DNA from 2 places in the Bacteroides acidifaciens genome. Region 2 is predicted to be linked to the other one. Evidence: riboswitches for the same ligand, from Rfam matches in the RefSeq annotation. Region 2 holds a riboswitch; the other holds the start of a gene.
The links. Region 2 has a riboswitch for thiamine pyrophosphate ahead of thiS (sulfur carrier protein ThiS). Riboswitches for the same ligand answer to the same signal wherever they lie in the genome.
Positions count from the first base shown of each region.

Region 1: linked by a shared signal. The riboswitch ahead of CLIN57ABFB40_RS19390 (TonB-dependent receptor) and the one ahead of thiS (sulfur carrier protein ThiS) in region 2 are both predicted to bind thiamine pyrophosphate.

Region 1 covers NZ_CAEUHO010000005.1:512,699-520,432, forward strand. Annotated here, with positions in the region: gene CLIN57ABFB40_RS19380 (thiamine diphosphokinase) at 1-275, opposite strand, end outside; gene pnuC (nicotinamide riboside transporter PnuC) at 272-850, opposite strand; gene CLIN57ABFB40_RS19390 (TonB-dependent receptor) at 863-3,112, opposite strand; TPP riboswitch at 3,113-3,209, opposite strand; gene CLIN57ABFB40_RS19395 (mechanosensitive ion channel family protein) at 3,339-4,241, shown strand; gene CLIN57ABFB40_RS19400 (DJ-1/PfpI family protein) at 4,292-4,903, shown strand; gene CLIN57ABFB40_RS19405 (hypothetical protein) at 4,959-5,210, shown strand; gene CLIN57ABFB40_RS19410 (O-acetylhomoserine aminocarboxypropyltransferase/cysteine synthase family protein) at 5,285-6,571, opposite strand; gene CLIN57ABFB40_RS19415 (Lrp/AsnC family transcriptional regulator) at 6,748-7,218, shown strand; gene CLIN57ABFB40_RS19420 (alpha-L-fucosidase) at 7,653-7,734, opposite strand, start outside.
Region 2 covers NZ_CAEUHO010000001.1:1,277,747-1,285,480, reverse strand. Annotated here, with positions in the region: gene CLIN57ABFB40_RS05220 (ATP-dependent helicase) at 1-1,577, opposite strand, end outside; gene CLIN57ABFB40_RS05215 (RHS repeat protein) at 1,725-3,464, shown strand; gene CLIN57ABFB40_RS05210 (superoxide dismutase) at 3,540-4,157, shown strand; TPP riboswitch at 4,290-4,383, shown strand; gene thiS (sulfur carrier protein ThiS) at 4,444-4,644, shown strand; gene CLIN57ABFB40_RS05200 (thiamine phosphate synthase) at 4,649-5,266, shown strand; gene CLIN57ABFB40_RS05195 (thiazole synthase) at 5,343-6,119, shown strand; gene thiC (phosphomethylpyrimidine synthase ThiC) at 6,154-7,734, shown strand, end outside.

The DNA of each region.
Region 1 (7,734 bases), on a different contig from region 2:
TGCAGAAAGTGAACAGCTTTGGTTTGGTCGTTCGTTTCCTGGTCGGCTATCTGGTGTACGATAGAAGAGAAACGTTCTTTATATTCCGGTGAAAGAGAATCACCGTCACCGATAATCACGTCCGGTGTATGTCCACGAGAGATATATTCATTGGCTGCACCGTCACAACAAGCTACGAATTTAGCTTCTTCCAACATTCGCAAAGGAAGAGTGTGAGTAGGATATTCACCGTTAGCCAATATCACGGCTTCGGGCATATAGTCTTCGTTTATCATTGTATGCTCATTATTTTTTTCCATTTAAAGTAGCCAAAGATAGCTATAATGGAGTAAAGTCCGTATAAAGCAGAAGTAAAATAAAGGTCTTTATAAATATACAGTCCGCAACAAACGATGTCTACAAGTATCCAAGCAAACCATTGTTCGATATATTTGCGTGCCAGCATCCACATGCCGACAATGCTCAGTGCCGTGGTGAAGCTATCCAGCCATGGTACATTGCTGTCCGTGTATTCAATGAGTATCCAGGCAATGCCGATAAAGGCAACGATGAATATCAGCAGAAGCGGAAGATAGCATTTCCACGGTGTATGTATGATGGGAAGGGCAGATTGAGTCTGTTTTTCTTTCCTCTGTCCCCACATCCAAAAGAACCAGCCATAAACGGCGGCTATCAGATAGTAGATATTGATGCCAAAGTCAGCGTATAATCCTGCTTTGTAATATACGAAGATATAGATAGCAGGCATGATAATCCCCGCTATCCAAAGATAGATACTTGCCCGGTATTCCAACCAAAGGTAGACTAAACCGACAATCGTACCGAATATTTCCAGAAAATTCATTTCCATAGCCCTGTGGTATTAAAAGCGGATAGAAACATGTCCCATGACGTTTGTTCCTGCCTGCGCTGCATATCCGGCATAGTTTCTCCGATTCTCCACCGTATCGGTGTAGTCGCTCGAAGCCCAACCGTTGTTTTCATATTTTTCATTAAACAGATTGTACACAGTGAACCCTACCGTGACTTCTTTCAACACCTTCTTGGGACGGAAGGAGTACGCCAGATTGAGGTTATTGACAAAATATTTATCAAGAGTCAATTCTTCTACTTCCGCATTTGTCATATACTGTTTGCTTACGAACTGTGATTGCAAAGCTGCTTCGAATCCCTTATAAATAAATGAGAAGCGGTTATTAAATAGAAAGTCGGGTGAGAAAGCGATGTGAGTGTCTTTATGCTTGATCTGAACAGTCGGGAGGGAAGTAGAACTACCGTCGTCATTATAGTGGTAGCCCGGCAGGCTTTCTACAAAATCTTGGATGCGGTTTTTGCTCCATGTAGCGTTGATGTCCCATTGAAACCATTTACACGGTTTGATTCCCAGCATTAGCTCGACTCCCATACGATAACTGTCCGGCACGTTTTCGGTCAGTGCTTCACCTATATCGTTTAAAGCTCCGGTCAGAACCAGTTGGTCGGTATAATCCATGTAGTAGAAGTTTGCACCTGTCGTCAGCCATTGGTTGGCGAAAGTATATCCTGCTTCATAGTCGAGCAGTTTTTCAGCTTTGGGGTATGAATCCGGATCGCTATCCGTATAATTGTTTCTTGTCGGTTCTTTTTGGGCTACCGAGAAAGAGGCATAAACGCGATGGTTGGACGTGATGTTCCAGTTTAACCCGACTTTCGGGTTAAAGAAATCGAACTTCTTGTCTACTGCCAGTGGACGCAGGGCATTTTTGCTCCAGTCATATTTATCATTGTTTCCGTCGATGGTATAGTCGATGTGTCGATACTGAAGATCGGCATACGCGCTTAATCCTCTGGTAAGATCGTAGTTTGCTTTCAGATAAATATTGCCATCGGTCTTTTTGGATTTATTGCGGTAATATTCATGGTCGGGAGATAGAGTGCCCACATAATTCTTCACCCAGGGAACTCTTCCGAAGTTATTGCCCCGGTATTGATTCAAACCACCTCCTAGAGACGCATTCAGCCTGTTGACCGTATAATTGAGAGAAAAAACGCCGCCACCGAATTTGTTGTCCATCTTCTTCTGACGGACTAAATCGCTTTTGGTTATTTCGGTTCCATCAATAGTGAATGGTTTCAGGCCATATTCTATAAGGGATCTGTCGTCTTTGTACTCTTCGTAATAGCCATCGCCTTTGGTGTAATGCAAGGCAACATTCAGATTCCAGGCTGTCGAGAAAGTATGATTGAAGAGAAGCTGATAATTCTTTTGCAGATAATTATCCGTTTGGTCGTCATAAAAATGCTTGTTGCCGTTGGCGTCGGTGTACATCTCGCCACAGGGGTTGTAGCGTCTGCCGAAATCCTCCATTTCCTTTTTGGTTGCGTATCCCCAGGCATGATATGTCTTTTCTTTTCCAGCAAATGCAATCAGTTTCACAGATGTGTTTTCTGCAAAATAACCTCCTTGCAGGTAGTAAGAATTCAGGTCTACCGAAGCGCGGTCTATGTATCCGTCCGTACCGATATTGGAAAGACGGGCGTCAAACGTCCAATGGTTATTGAGCAAACCGGTTCCTACTTTCACCGTTTCCTTGTGCGTGTTGAATGAACCGTATGAACCGTTGAATTCGGCATACGGCTTCATGGATGCACCTTCAGTCTGCATATTAACGCTGGCTCCGAAGGCACCTGCCCCGTTGGTAGACGTACCTGCGCCTCGTTGCACTTGCATATCTTTTACGGAGGAAGAAAAGTCGGGCATATTTACCCAGAACAGATTATGGCTTTCGGCATCGTTCATCGGTATGCCGTTTACCGTGATGTTGATACGTGTACCGTCGGTTCCGCGCACACGAAGAGTCGTGTAGCCGATACCTGCTCCTGCATCCGATGTGGTCAGTGTAGAAGGAGTCATGCTTAACAGATAAGGGATATCCTGTCCGAAGTTAACCTTCTTCAATTCTGCTTTGCCTATATTGGTGAATGCCACGGGAGTTTTGGCGGTGGCACGCGTGGATACTACCTGCACTTCTTGTAGGTTTACTACTTTCATACTATCCTTTACACTCGTCTGTGCATGAACAGAGATGCCTACGCCCGATAAGGCGATGGCCATCCATACAACTTTTTTCATCTTGCTTACTAATTAGTTCTCTACGCCGGCATTACCCGGATCAGATTCTATGGGTATGTTCTCAGCCCGTCATGTTAAGGCACCCCTACCAGTGAATCGGTTACAAAAATACAGCTTTTGCAGGAGGAAAGCAAAAAAAACTTTTAGATTCACTAAAAACAATATAACTTTGTAACTTATTAGAATAGCCATATAACTGTTTACTCATTTAATATACATTTTAATTATGCTATTATTACAAGCAACACAAGCTGCGGATTCTGTACAAGTGGCCGCAGATAAATTAATGAAAGAAGCGATTGCCAATGCTGACGGATTGGACAAACTCTCGCTGATTACCCAACAATTGATAGACTTTGCCATTCGTGCCGGAGAACGTATACTGATTGCGGTCATTGTTTTTATCGTCGGACGTTTCCTTATCTCTATGCTTAATAAGTTTGTCGGGCGTTTGATGGATAAAAGGAAAGTGGATGTAAGTATCAAGACTTTTGTAAAAAGCTTGGTGAATATTACGTTGACCGTACTGTTAATCATTTCTGTAGTAGGTGCTCTTGGCGTTGAAACCACGTCGTTTGCTGCTTTGTTGGCTTCTGCCGGTGTGGCTGTCGGTATGGCTTTATCCGGTAATTTGCAGAATTTTGCGGGAGGCTTGATTGTATTGTTGTTTAAGCCATATAAAGTGGGAGATTGGATAGAAAGCCAGGGAGTTTCCGGTACAGTGAAAGAAATACAGATTTTTCATACTATTTTGACTACTGCAGATAATAAAGTGATTTACGTGCCGAATGGTGCAATGAGTAGTGGAGTGGTAACCAACTATAGCAATCAGGAAACCCGTCGCGTGGAATGGATTGTTGGGGTAGATTATGGAGAAGATTATGAGAAAGTGCAGAAAATCGTTTATGATATTCTTGCTACTGACCAACGTATCCTGAAAGAACCGGCTCCCTTTGTGGCTCTTCACGCGCTGGACGCCAGCAGTGTGAATGTCGTAGCACGTGTATGGGTAAATAGCGGAGATTACTGGGGTGTTTATTTCGATATCAATAAAGCGATTTACGAAACCTTCAATGAAAAAGGTATCAACTTCCCTTTCCCGCAACTTACAGTACATCAGGGAAATTAATTATGATATGCCGATTCTTCCCGTATCTTAAACGTTAGAAAAATGATGTTATGAGCAACGAAATTCTATATATCCTCCTGCCGGATTATGCGGCACACGAAATTGTATATCTTTCACAAGCCATAGCCTCTGATGAGTTCGCTCTGAAAGAGAATCCGAAATATGTCAATAAGGCTGTCGCTCCGACAATGGAGCCAGTAAAATCCATCGGTGGCTTCCGAACTTTACCTGATTATTCGTTTGAAACGATGCCCGATGATTATGCAGCGTTAGTGCTGATTGGCGGTTTTGGTTGGACTACTCCTGTTGCAGAGCTGGTTGTACCGATTGTTCAACAAGCCATTGAGAAAGGAAAGATTGTCGGTGCAATCTGTAATGGAGCTTCATTCATGGCAAAACACGGATTCCTCAATGCAGTCAAGCATACCGGCAATGGCTTGGAGCAGCTACAACTTTGGGGCGGTCACAACTATACTCATCCTGACGGATATGTCCATGCACAAGCGATCTGCGACAAAAACATTGTGACGGCAAACGGTTCGGCAACGCTTGAATTTGCCAAAGAACTGCTTCTGCTGCTTGAAAACGAAACGCCAGAACGCATCGAAATGTACTATCAGTTCAACAAGCAAGGCTTTTGCTTGCTTTCCGGTAAACAATGATTGTATGGATATTGAATCACATGGAATACGAAGTATTGAATCATAACAAATGACTATGGATTGTATTTCTAAACGTATCGAAGAAATATCGTCCAAAAAAGCCTTTTTGGCATTTTTGGACGAACTGAATAGCAGTTTCCTGACAAATTCTGAAGAATGGGAAAATCGGACAATAGATGAATTTCTTAACGCCATGCAATCGTGGATAGAGGATTATTCTTCATCAGAGTTTAATGATATTGATTGGGGAAAGGTTGATTATTCGTTGCTTGCGAGGATTCTATATATGGGAAAAATATATGAATAGAAATGTCATATTTGATTATAAAGAAATAGAACGAACAATCAAAGATAATCATCTTCCATTTCAATGATTGAATGTTAGATTTTGGCAAGTGCCTGATCCAAATCCGCAATCAGGTCATCGATATGTTCTGTTCCAATGGATAGGCGTACGGTGCCCGGATAAATTTCCTGTTCGGCTAGTTCCTGTGCATTGAGCTGCGAATGGGTCGTGCTCGCCGGATGGATCACCAATGATTTCACGTCGGCCACATTGGCAAGTAGGGAGAAAATCTCCAGACTGTCGATGAAGCGGTGTGCCTCTTCTTGACCGCCTTTTACCTCGAAAGTGAAGATAGAACCAGCACCGTTCGGAAAATAACGCTGATACAGTGCATGGTCAGGATGATTGGCCAATGACGGATGGTTGACTTTCTTCACTTTCGGATGATTGTTTAAGAAATTCACTACTTTCAATGCATTTTCTACATGACGCTCTACACGTAAGGAAAGAGTTTCCAGACCTTGCAGCAGGATGAAAGCGTTGAATGGGCTGATAGTTGCTCCGGTGTCGCGCAACAGAATGGCACGGATACGTGTAGCGTAAGCGGCTGGACCGGCAGCGTCTACAAAGCGTACTCCGTGATAGCAAGGGTCGGGTTCCGTGAGTTGTGGAAACTTGCCGGAAGCTACCCAGTCGAACTTGCCGGAATCGACGATGACTCCACCTAGTGACGACCCGTGTCCGCCGATGAATTTCGTGGCTGAATGTACTACGATGTCTGCGCCGTGTTCGATGGGGCGGATTAAATATGGAGTTCCGAATGTGTTGTCAATAATCAGAGGTATTTGGTGGCGGTGGGCTATTTCTGCCACTGCTTCTATATCAATGATATTAGAATTCGGATTACCTAATGTCTCGATAAATACCGCTTTTGTATTCTCTTGAATAGCCTTTTCAAAGTTTGATAAATCGCTTGGGTCAACAAAAGTCGTTGTGATGCCGTAGCTGGGTAGGGTATGCGCCAATAGATTATAGCTTCCGCCATAGATAGTCTTGGCTGCTACAATATGGTCGCCGGCACGAGTGATATTCTCAAATGCATAAGTGATAGCGGCAGCACCGGAAGCGACAGCCAGACCCGCTACTCCACCTTCAAGGGCGGCTACACGCTGTTCAAAAACTCCTTGGGTAGAGTTAGTCAGACGACCGTAGATATTTCCCGGATCTTGCAGACCGAAACGTGCGGCTGCATGGGCGGAGTTGTGAAATACATAAGAAGTAGTCTGGTAGATAGGGACTGCACGGGCATCTGTTGCCGGATCTGCCTGTTCCTGTCCTACATGTACTTGTAAAGTCTCGAAGTGTAATTTCTTTGTTGCCATAATCGTATGTTTTTGAGGTTGAATAATCTTGTTTATTTTCTTGCAAATTTATTGGATATAGAGTTATCGAACAATATATGACGAAAGTATAGAAAATAATGCTATTTTTGTGACGTTATATAGAATGAATGATTTGTTTCATTTCTGAAATTCACCTTTTAGAAGAATATTATTCTATGAGTGCATTGGAGAAACTGGATAAAGTAGATTTGCAAATACTCCGTACTTTGCAAGAGAACGCCCGTCTGACCACCAAAGAGCTGGCTGCACGGGTGAGTTTGTCATCAACCCCTGTATTCGAACGTCTCAAACGTCTCGAGAGTGGCGGTTATATAAAGAAGTATATCGCCGTACTTGATGCGGAAAAGCTGAATCAGGGATTTGTGGTATTTTGCAGTGTGAAGCTCAGGCGGCTGAATCGGGATATTGCTGCCGAATTTACCCGAATCATACAGGATATTCCCGAAGTGACCGAATGCTATAACATATCAGGGAGCTATGATTACTTATTGAAGATTCATGCTCCCAATATGAAATATTATCAGGAGTTTATTCTGAATGTATTAGGTACGATTGATAGCCTGGGTTCGTTGGAAAGTACTTTTGTGATGGCTGAGGTGAAACATCAGTATGGAATACATATTTAGGCTATTCCGAATAGCCATGATAATTTTTATTCTTGCAATTGTGTATTCTGAGAATTATCCCATACATTATAAAGTTCTTTACCTATCGGGTTTTCCAGCATTTCGGGAGTGGGAATCTGCAAAGTTTCTTTCATGGCATCTATATTTACTTTTAATTATCAATATCACAAAGATAGACTGATTTTTCGATAGATGGTTGTCCAATATAGCTGTCTTTCGTGTGATTTCGTTTATCAGGTTATTGCATAATGCTGAATGGATAAACTGCCATCATACTCTTGTATATCTTGACTAGCTTGTTACCATAATCAATAATCATGTATTTGATAAATGGCGCATGCCGAATTCGTCTATAAATAGATGCATCATTAAAAATAAAAAAGTATGCATATGTTTGCTTGATGCAGTAATAATTAATTTTCCAGTGCTATTGATTACTCCAATATAAGTTCTATAACCGGTAACTCGACATTTGGGCGTTCTACAGGTAAAGTGATGATAACATCGTCAGCTCCT
Region 2 (7,734 bases):
TCATTCATACCGTTTACCAACTCTTCTATGTTTTCCTTACGGCTCAGATTCTCAGGAGAAGTGTCCTGGCAAACATCATTGATAATGCCGGATTGACGGATAATATCCGTTCCAATCTCGTATGCGTTCTTATCTGCCTGGTCGGTAATAAAGCCTTCTATCAACTCACGGAAACCTTGAAGTTTCGCATGTGTCCCTTTGTTGATATTCAAGCCATAGCTCAACGGTTCGCAAAGCGCTGCCCACAGGCTGACTCCATTATCGGTGGCTGCCGATATTATCTTGCCGACGGTAGTATCTCCAATGCCACGGGCAGGATAATTGATGATACGCTTGAACGCTTCTTCGTCATTCGGATTCACCACCAGACGGAAATAAGCGATAACGTCTTTTATCTCCTTTCGTTGGTAGAATGAAAGTCCGCCGTAAATCTTATAAGGCATCGTCCGCTTCCGAAGAGCTTCCTCAAAAATACGGCTTTGCGCATTCGTACGATACAAGATAGCAAAATCCGCATAGCCGTAGGAATGTTCGCGGCGCAGTTCGGCTATCTTATTCGCCACAATATCCCCCTCTTCCACATCGCTGTATGCTTGGAACACACCGATAGCTTCCCCTTTCTCTTTCTCGGAGAATACGGCTTTCCGTATTTGGCGCTCGTTCTTCTCAATCAGGCTGTTGGCAGCACAGACAATGGTTTGCGTAGAACGATAATTCTGTTCCAGTTTAAAGACTTTCGTATCAGGATAGATTTTCGTAAAATAAAGGATATTGTCAATATCCGCTCCACGGAAAGAATAGATGCTTTGTGCGTCATCCCCTACGACACAGACACGCTGGTTCTCTTTGGTGAGTTGCAGGACGATGCTATGTTGGGCATAGTTGGTATCCTGATACTCGTCTACGAGCACATAGCGGAACTGCTCCCGATAGCGGGCCAGGACTTCCGGGAAGTCACGGAACAAGATATAGGTATATACCAACAGGTCGTCAAAGTCCATGGCTCCCGCCTGGCGGCATCTTTCCCAATAACGGGTATAGATGTCGCGGATAGCGGGCATCTTGGCTGCCATATCGCCTTCGTACGCTTCCTTATTGGCAGCATATCCCGTAGGAGTGACCAGATGATTCTTGGCGTTGGAGATGCGGGATTGCACAGTCCCTGGCTTATAGGTCTTTTCGTCAAGCCCCATTTCTTTGATGATGGAACGGAGCAGGCTCTTACTATCGGCAGTATCATAAATGGTAAACTGGGAAGTAAATCCGATATACTGTGCTTCGGCACGAAGGATACGGGAGAAAATGGAATGGAAAGTCCCCATCCACAAATAACGCGCCCGCTCCATACCCACCTGGCGGGCAATACGCTCTTTCATCTCACGCGCTGCCTTATTGGTAAAGGTCAGTGCGAGGATGTTCCACGGATTGTAACCGTTCTCCAGCAAATAGGCAATTTTATAAGTCAACACGCGCGTCTTCCCCGAACCCGCACCGGCTATCACCAGTGAAGGACCGTCGTTGTAAGTCACTGCTGCACACTGACTCTCATTCAGTTCCTCTATATAATTGGTATTCATAACAGCATTATAAAAACAATGAGGTTTTTTAACAAACCCTCGGCGTTCAATTTTGTTCTCAATACAAAAGTATAACATTCATTCGAGAATGAAGGTATTTTTACGATTTTTCATCACTAACTATTTTAACCTAACCCCCCAAAAGCAATGAAAAGAGGTATATTTTTATCGATTATTTTGAGTTTAGCCCTGGTCGCCTATATTCCACAGGCCATGGCACAGAAGCAGAGCCGCATGGAAAAACTGCTCAGGTATCTGAATGACAACGACGCTGACAAATGGCAGAAAAACCGAGAAAAGGTAGACGATGAAACGCAGGCATATTATGCCGAGGAACTGGAACTGCTGGATGTCCTCAACGAACTGTGGAACAACCAGAGCGAACAGGCTGCCACCAATTATTTCGGTTGCTACGAGAAGGCAGCAAAAGCCTACTTCCCCAACATCTGCGAAGAGGAGAAAATTCAGATTTCCAACGTACAGGACAAAGCGGAGCAATCTATTATCTACATATTAGAGGCTTCGAAAGACCGGATTCCGTTCAGCCGGACATTGATGGACAGTATCCATTCAAGCGGTTATCCGGCAGACTCCGCACTGATGCAGAAGATACGGGATATCCGCGAAATGGCATTACTGGAAAGCATACTGAAAGCACCCGCACCCAGTATTTATCAGACATATATGGCGGAATACCCGAACGGGAAATTCGCCTCCCAGGTCAACGCTGCCGAGAACAAGCGGCTCTATCAGATTGTGAAAAGCAATCCGACACAGGAGAATTTCAAGGCTTTCTTTGATAATCCCGCCATGCAGAAGTTCTTCACGGACAAGGATACCCGTCCGTTTCTGGCTGAAGCCCAAGCGTTATATGACAATTATCTGTTCCACAGCATCGACAGCCTGCGGGAAGGGGGAAACGCGACCGCTATCCGGCAAATTATCGACGACTATAAACATACTCCTTACCTGAACACCACGGCACGTACACACTTGGGTGACCTTGAGTATCTCAGCGAGAAAGCCGATTTTGAGCTTTTGAAGCCGGCTATTGTCAGTTCTGAATCTCTGGGACTGTTGCAGGAATTTCTGAGTACGCATAAATACAAAGAGTTTCGCGACCAAGCCAATGCGTTACGGACACCGTTTATCCTGCAAGCCATCATCTCCACTCCTACTTCCGTGAAATATTATAATGCGGGACGACTGATAAAGTCTGCCGAAAACGACAGCACAGGAAATATCTCGACCACTTATTCGTATGACGATAAAGGGCAACTCGTCTCTACTCTTTCACTGACCATGAAAAACGGGCAGGCAAGCAATGAAGTACAAACGAACAGGCTATATGACCCACAAGGTCGCTGCATCTTTGAAGTACAGACGAATCCGAAAACCAAGACGGACATTTACCGGCGGACATGCCGCATCGGTGCCGATGGAAGCATCGAGAGCGATTCACTTAAATATACGGACGGAAAGCTCATTATCAGCACTTATAACAAGCAAGGACTGCTGACCGAAGCCAAGGAATACAATAAGAACGGTGAACTCCAGGCATACACCGCGAATAAATATGATGATAAGGGCAGACTGGTCGCATCACAACACCAGAACCTGCTTTTCGCCAATTCCCCCGACCAGGTTATCTCGCAAAAGGATGCTTATGAGTATGATAAATACGGTTACCTGACGCAGATTGTCTACCAGCGGATTATGGGCAACAACCAGAAAACGTCCGGCTGCCTGACCTGCCTGTACGATAAATACGGGAACCGGATTGATGGAAATTCTTACTACGAATATGACAATACGGGACAATGGATTTACCGTACGAACCGGGACAACCCGAACGAAGTGGAACGTATACAGTATATTTATAAATAAAACAAGATACTGTGAACATTTTGCGGAAGGCTTCTGTTATTATAGTATATCAAGCCAATTAAAACTTGTAACATTATGAATAGTATATTAATGTCTTTAATTATAATGACCATGACTTACGAAATGCCTAAACTTCCTTACGCAAACAATGCGTTGGAACCTGTAATCAGTCAGCAAACAATAGATTTCCATTACGGAAAACATCTACAAACGTATGTAAATAATCTGAACAGCCTCGTTCCGGGAACAGAATATGAAGGTAAAACGGTGGAAGAAATCGTTGCCACAGCACCGGATGGAGCTATATTCAATAACGCCGGACAAGTATTGAACCACAACCTGTATTTCCTGCAATTTGCCCCGAAACCAACAAAGAAGGAACCGGCAGGCAAACTGGGAGAAGCTATCAAACGAGACTTCGGCAGCTTTGAAAACTTCAAGAAAGAATTCAACGCAGCAGCAGTAGGATTGTTCGGCTCGGGATGGGCGTGGTTGTCCGTTGACAAGAACGGCAAACTGCACATCACCAAAGAAGGAAACGGCAGCAACCCTGTTCGTGCCGGATTGAAGCCGCTTCTCGGATTCGATGTGTGGGAACACTCTTATTATCTGGATTACCAAAACCGCCGTGCCGACCACATCAACGCCTTGTGGGACATTATCGACTGGAATGTGGTTGAAAAAAGAATGTAACTGGATTTATTAACTAAACTATACTAATGAAAAGGTCGCTGTGAAAATCACAGCGGCCTTTTTTTACGACAATAATGAAAAAAATCTGATGATTTAGTGTTTTTCTGTTTCTTTTTCGCTTACTTTGCCTCCGTAAAGACAAAGGGGTGCCCCATGAGGGGCTGAGATTATACCCTAGGAACCTGATGCAGTTAGTACTGACGTAGGGATTGTGTTTCTTCTTATCGCCTTTCTATAAAAGCACGCTCTTTGTATTTACTTTCAACTTATTTATTCTGATAGGACAATGAAAGTACAAGTGAACAACAAAGAGGTGGAAATGATTCCCGACTCTACCCTTACACAACTGACAGCGCAACTCGAACTTCCGGTTCAGGGCATCGCTATCGCCGTAAACAACAAAATGATTCCACGCACCGAGTGGAAACGTTTCACGCTTCATGAGAACGACAACCTGGTTATTATCAAAGCGGCTTGCGGGGGATAACGGAATGGTCAGTCTACAATTTATCACGCATCAGACCGAACGGTATTCGTACCTCGAATCGGCACGCATGGCTCTCGAAGGCGGATGCAAATGGATTCAATTACGCATGAAGGAAGTTTCTCTCGAAGAGGTGGAAGCAGTAGCTCTGCAACTGAAACCGCTTTGCAAAGAGCATGAAGCTATGTTAATTCTCGACGACCACGTCGAACTGGCCAAGAAGCTCGAAGTGGATGGAGTGCATCTGGGTAAGAAAGATATGCCTATCGACCAGGCACGACAGATACTCGGAGAAGCCTTTATCATCGGTGGTACGGCGAATACATTCGAAGATGTCATACAGCATTACCGTGCCGGAGCCGATTATCTCGGCATCGGTCCCTTCCGGTTTACTACTACCAAAAAGAATCTGAGCCCTGTACTGGGTTTGGAAGGATATGTCGCTATCATGTCGCAGATGAAAGAAGCGAACATCGAACTGCCTGTCGTGGCTATCGGTGGAATTACCGCTGAGGATATTCCCGCCATTCTCCGTACAGGAGTCAACGGGATTGCCATGTCCGGCACGATTCTCCGGGCGGAGAATCCGGTAGAGGAAACACGGAGAATCATTGATAGTGATTAATAATTTGTCAGATGATAAATGGGATTTTAATTCAGACAGAAGAACAAAATTTGAATAATCAACTAAAATACACAAAATGGAAAAGTTAGTAATTGCAGGACGCGAGTTTAACTCCCGCCTTTTCCTGGGAACAGGGAAATTCAATTCCAATGAAGTAATGGAACAGTCCATCCTGGCTTCGGGCACAGAGATGGTTACGGTTGCCATGAAACGTATCGACATGGACAACAAAGAGGACGACATGCTGAAACATATTATCCATCCGAATATCCAGTTATTGCCCAATACTTCCGGCGTGCGCGATGCGGAAGAAGCTATATTCGCCGCACAACTGGCCCGTGAAGCCTTTGGAACAAACTGGCTGAAACTGGAAATCCATCCCGACCCCCGTTATCTGCTTCCCGACTCTATCGAGACATTGAAAGCTACGGAAGAGCTGGTGAAACTAGGCTTTGTCGTATTGCCTTATTGCCAGGCCGACCCTGTGCTCTGCAAGCGTCTGGAAGAAGCCGGCGCAGCGACCGTTATGCCGCTCGGTGCTCCGATTGGCACAAATAAAGGTCTGCAAACCAAAGAATTCCTGCAAATCATTATCGAACAAGCGGGTATCCCCGTTGTAGTGGATGCCGGTATCGGCGCGCCAAGCCATGCTGCCGAAGCGATGGAGCTGGGAGCTTCTGCCGTATTGGTGAACACGGCAATCGCCGTTGCCGGAAACCCGGTAGAGATGGCAAGGGCTTTCAAAGTTGCCACCGAAGCCGGAAGACAGGCTTACGAAGCGGTATTAGGGCTGCAAGCCGATAATTTCATAGCGGAAGCAAGCTCACCTCTGACTGCTTTTCTGAATAAATAATCATGAATAAGTAGTTGACAATAAAACAACAATTATGGAACAAAGAATAAAATTCCCCCGCTCTCAAAAAGTATATTTACCCGGCAAACTTTTTCCGAATATCCGTGTGGCTATGCGGAAAGTGGAACAAGTGCCCAGTGTCAGTTTTGAAGGCGAAGAAAAGATAGCGACACCGAACCCCGAGGTATATGTATATGACACCAGCGGACCGTTCAGTGATACAGAGATGAATATCGACCTTAAAAAAGGGTTGCCGCGAATGCGCGAAGAATGGATTGTCGGTCGCGGTGATGTGGAACAGCTTCCTGAAATCACCTCTGAATACGGACGGATGAGACGGGATGATAAAAGTCTCGACCACCTGCGTTTTGAACATATCTCCCTGCCCTATCGCGCGAAAAAGGGAGAAGCTATCACTCAAATGGCATATGCGAAAAGAGGCATCATTACCCCCGAAATGGAATACGTAGCCATCCGCGAAAATATGAATTGCGAGGAATTGGGAATCAAGACGCATATCACTCCCGAATTTGTCCGCAAGGAAATAGCTGAAGGTCGTGCCGTACTGCCTGCCAACATCAACCATCCGGAAGCGGAACCGATGATTATCGGACGTAACTTCCTGGTAAAAATCAATACGAATATCGGAAACTCGGCTACTACTTCGAGCATTGATGAAGAGGTGGAAAAAGCATTGTGGAGCTGCAAATGGGGCGGTGACACTCTGATGGACCTCTCCACAGGAGAGAACATCCACGAGACACGCGAGTGGATTATCCGCAACTGTCCCGTTCCGGTCGGCACGGTTCCTATCTATCAGGCACTCGAAAAGGTAAACGGTGTAGTGGAAGACCTGACTTGGGAAATCTACCGGGACACTTTGATTGAGCAATGTGAGCAGGGAGTGGATTATTTTACGATTCATGCGGGTATCCGTCGCCATAATGTGCACCTTGCCGACAAGCGGTTGTGCGGCATTGTCAGCCGTGGGGGAAGTATTATGAGCAAATGGTGTCTGGTTCACGACCGGGAAAGTTTCTTGTACGAGCACTTTGACGATATTTGTGATATTCTGGCAGAATATGATGTAGCGGTATCCTTAGGTGACGGACTGCGTCCGGGTTCCATCTATGATGCCAATGATGAAGCCCAATTTGCAGAACTGGACACGATGGGAGAACTCGTGCTCCGCGCCTGGGACAAGAATGTGCAGGCATTTATCGAAGGACCCGGTCATGTGCCGATGCACAAGATTAAGGAGAATATGGAACGCCAGATTGAGAAGTGCCACGATGCGCCATTCTATACGCTCGGCCCGTTGGTGACGGATATTGCTCCGGGATACGACCATATCACTTCTGCTATCGGTGCAGCACAGATAGGCTGGTTGGGTACGGCAATGCTTTGTTATGTAACTCCGAAAGAACACCTTGCCTTGCCGGATAAAGAGGATGTACGCGTAGGAGTCATCACCTATAAAATTGCCGCTCACGCCGCAGACCTTGCCAAAGGGCATCCGGGCGCACAGGTACGGGACAATGCACTGAGCAAAGCGCGTTATGAATTCCGCTGGAAAGACCAGTTCGACTTGTCCCTCGACCCAGAACGGGCACAG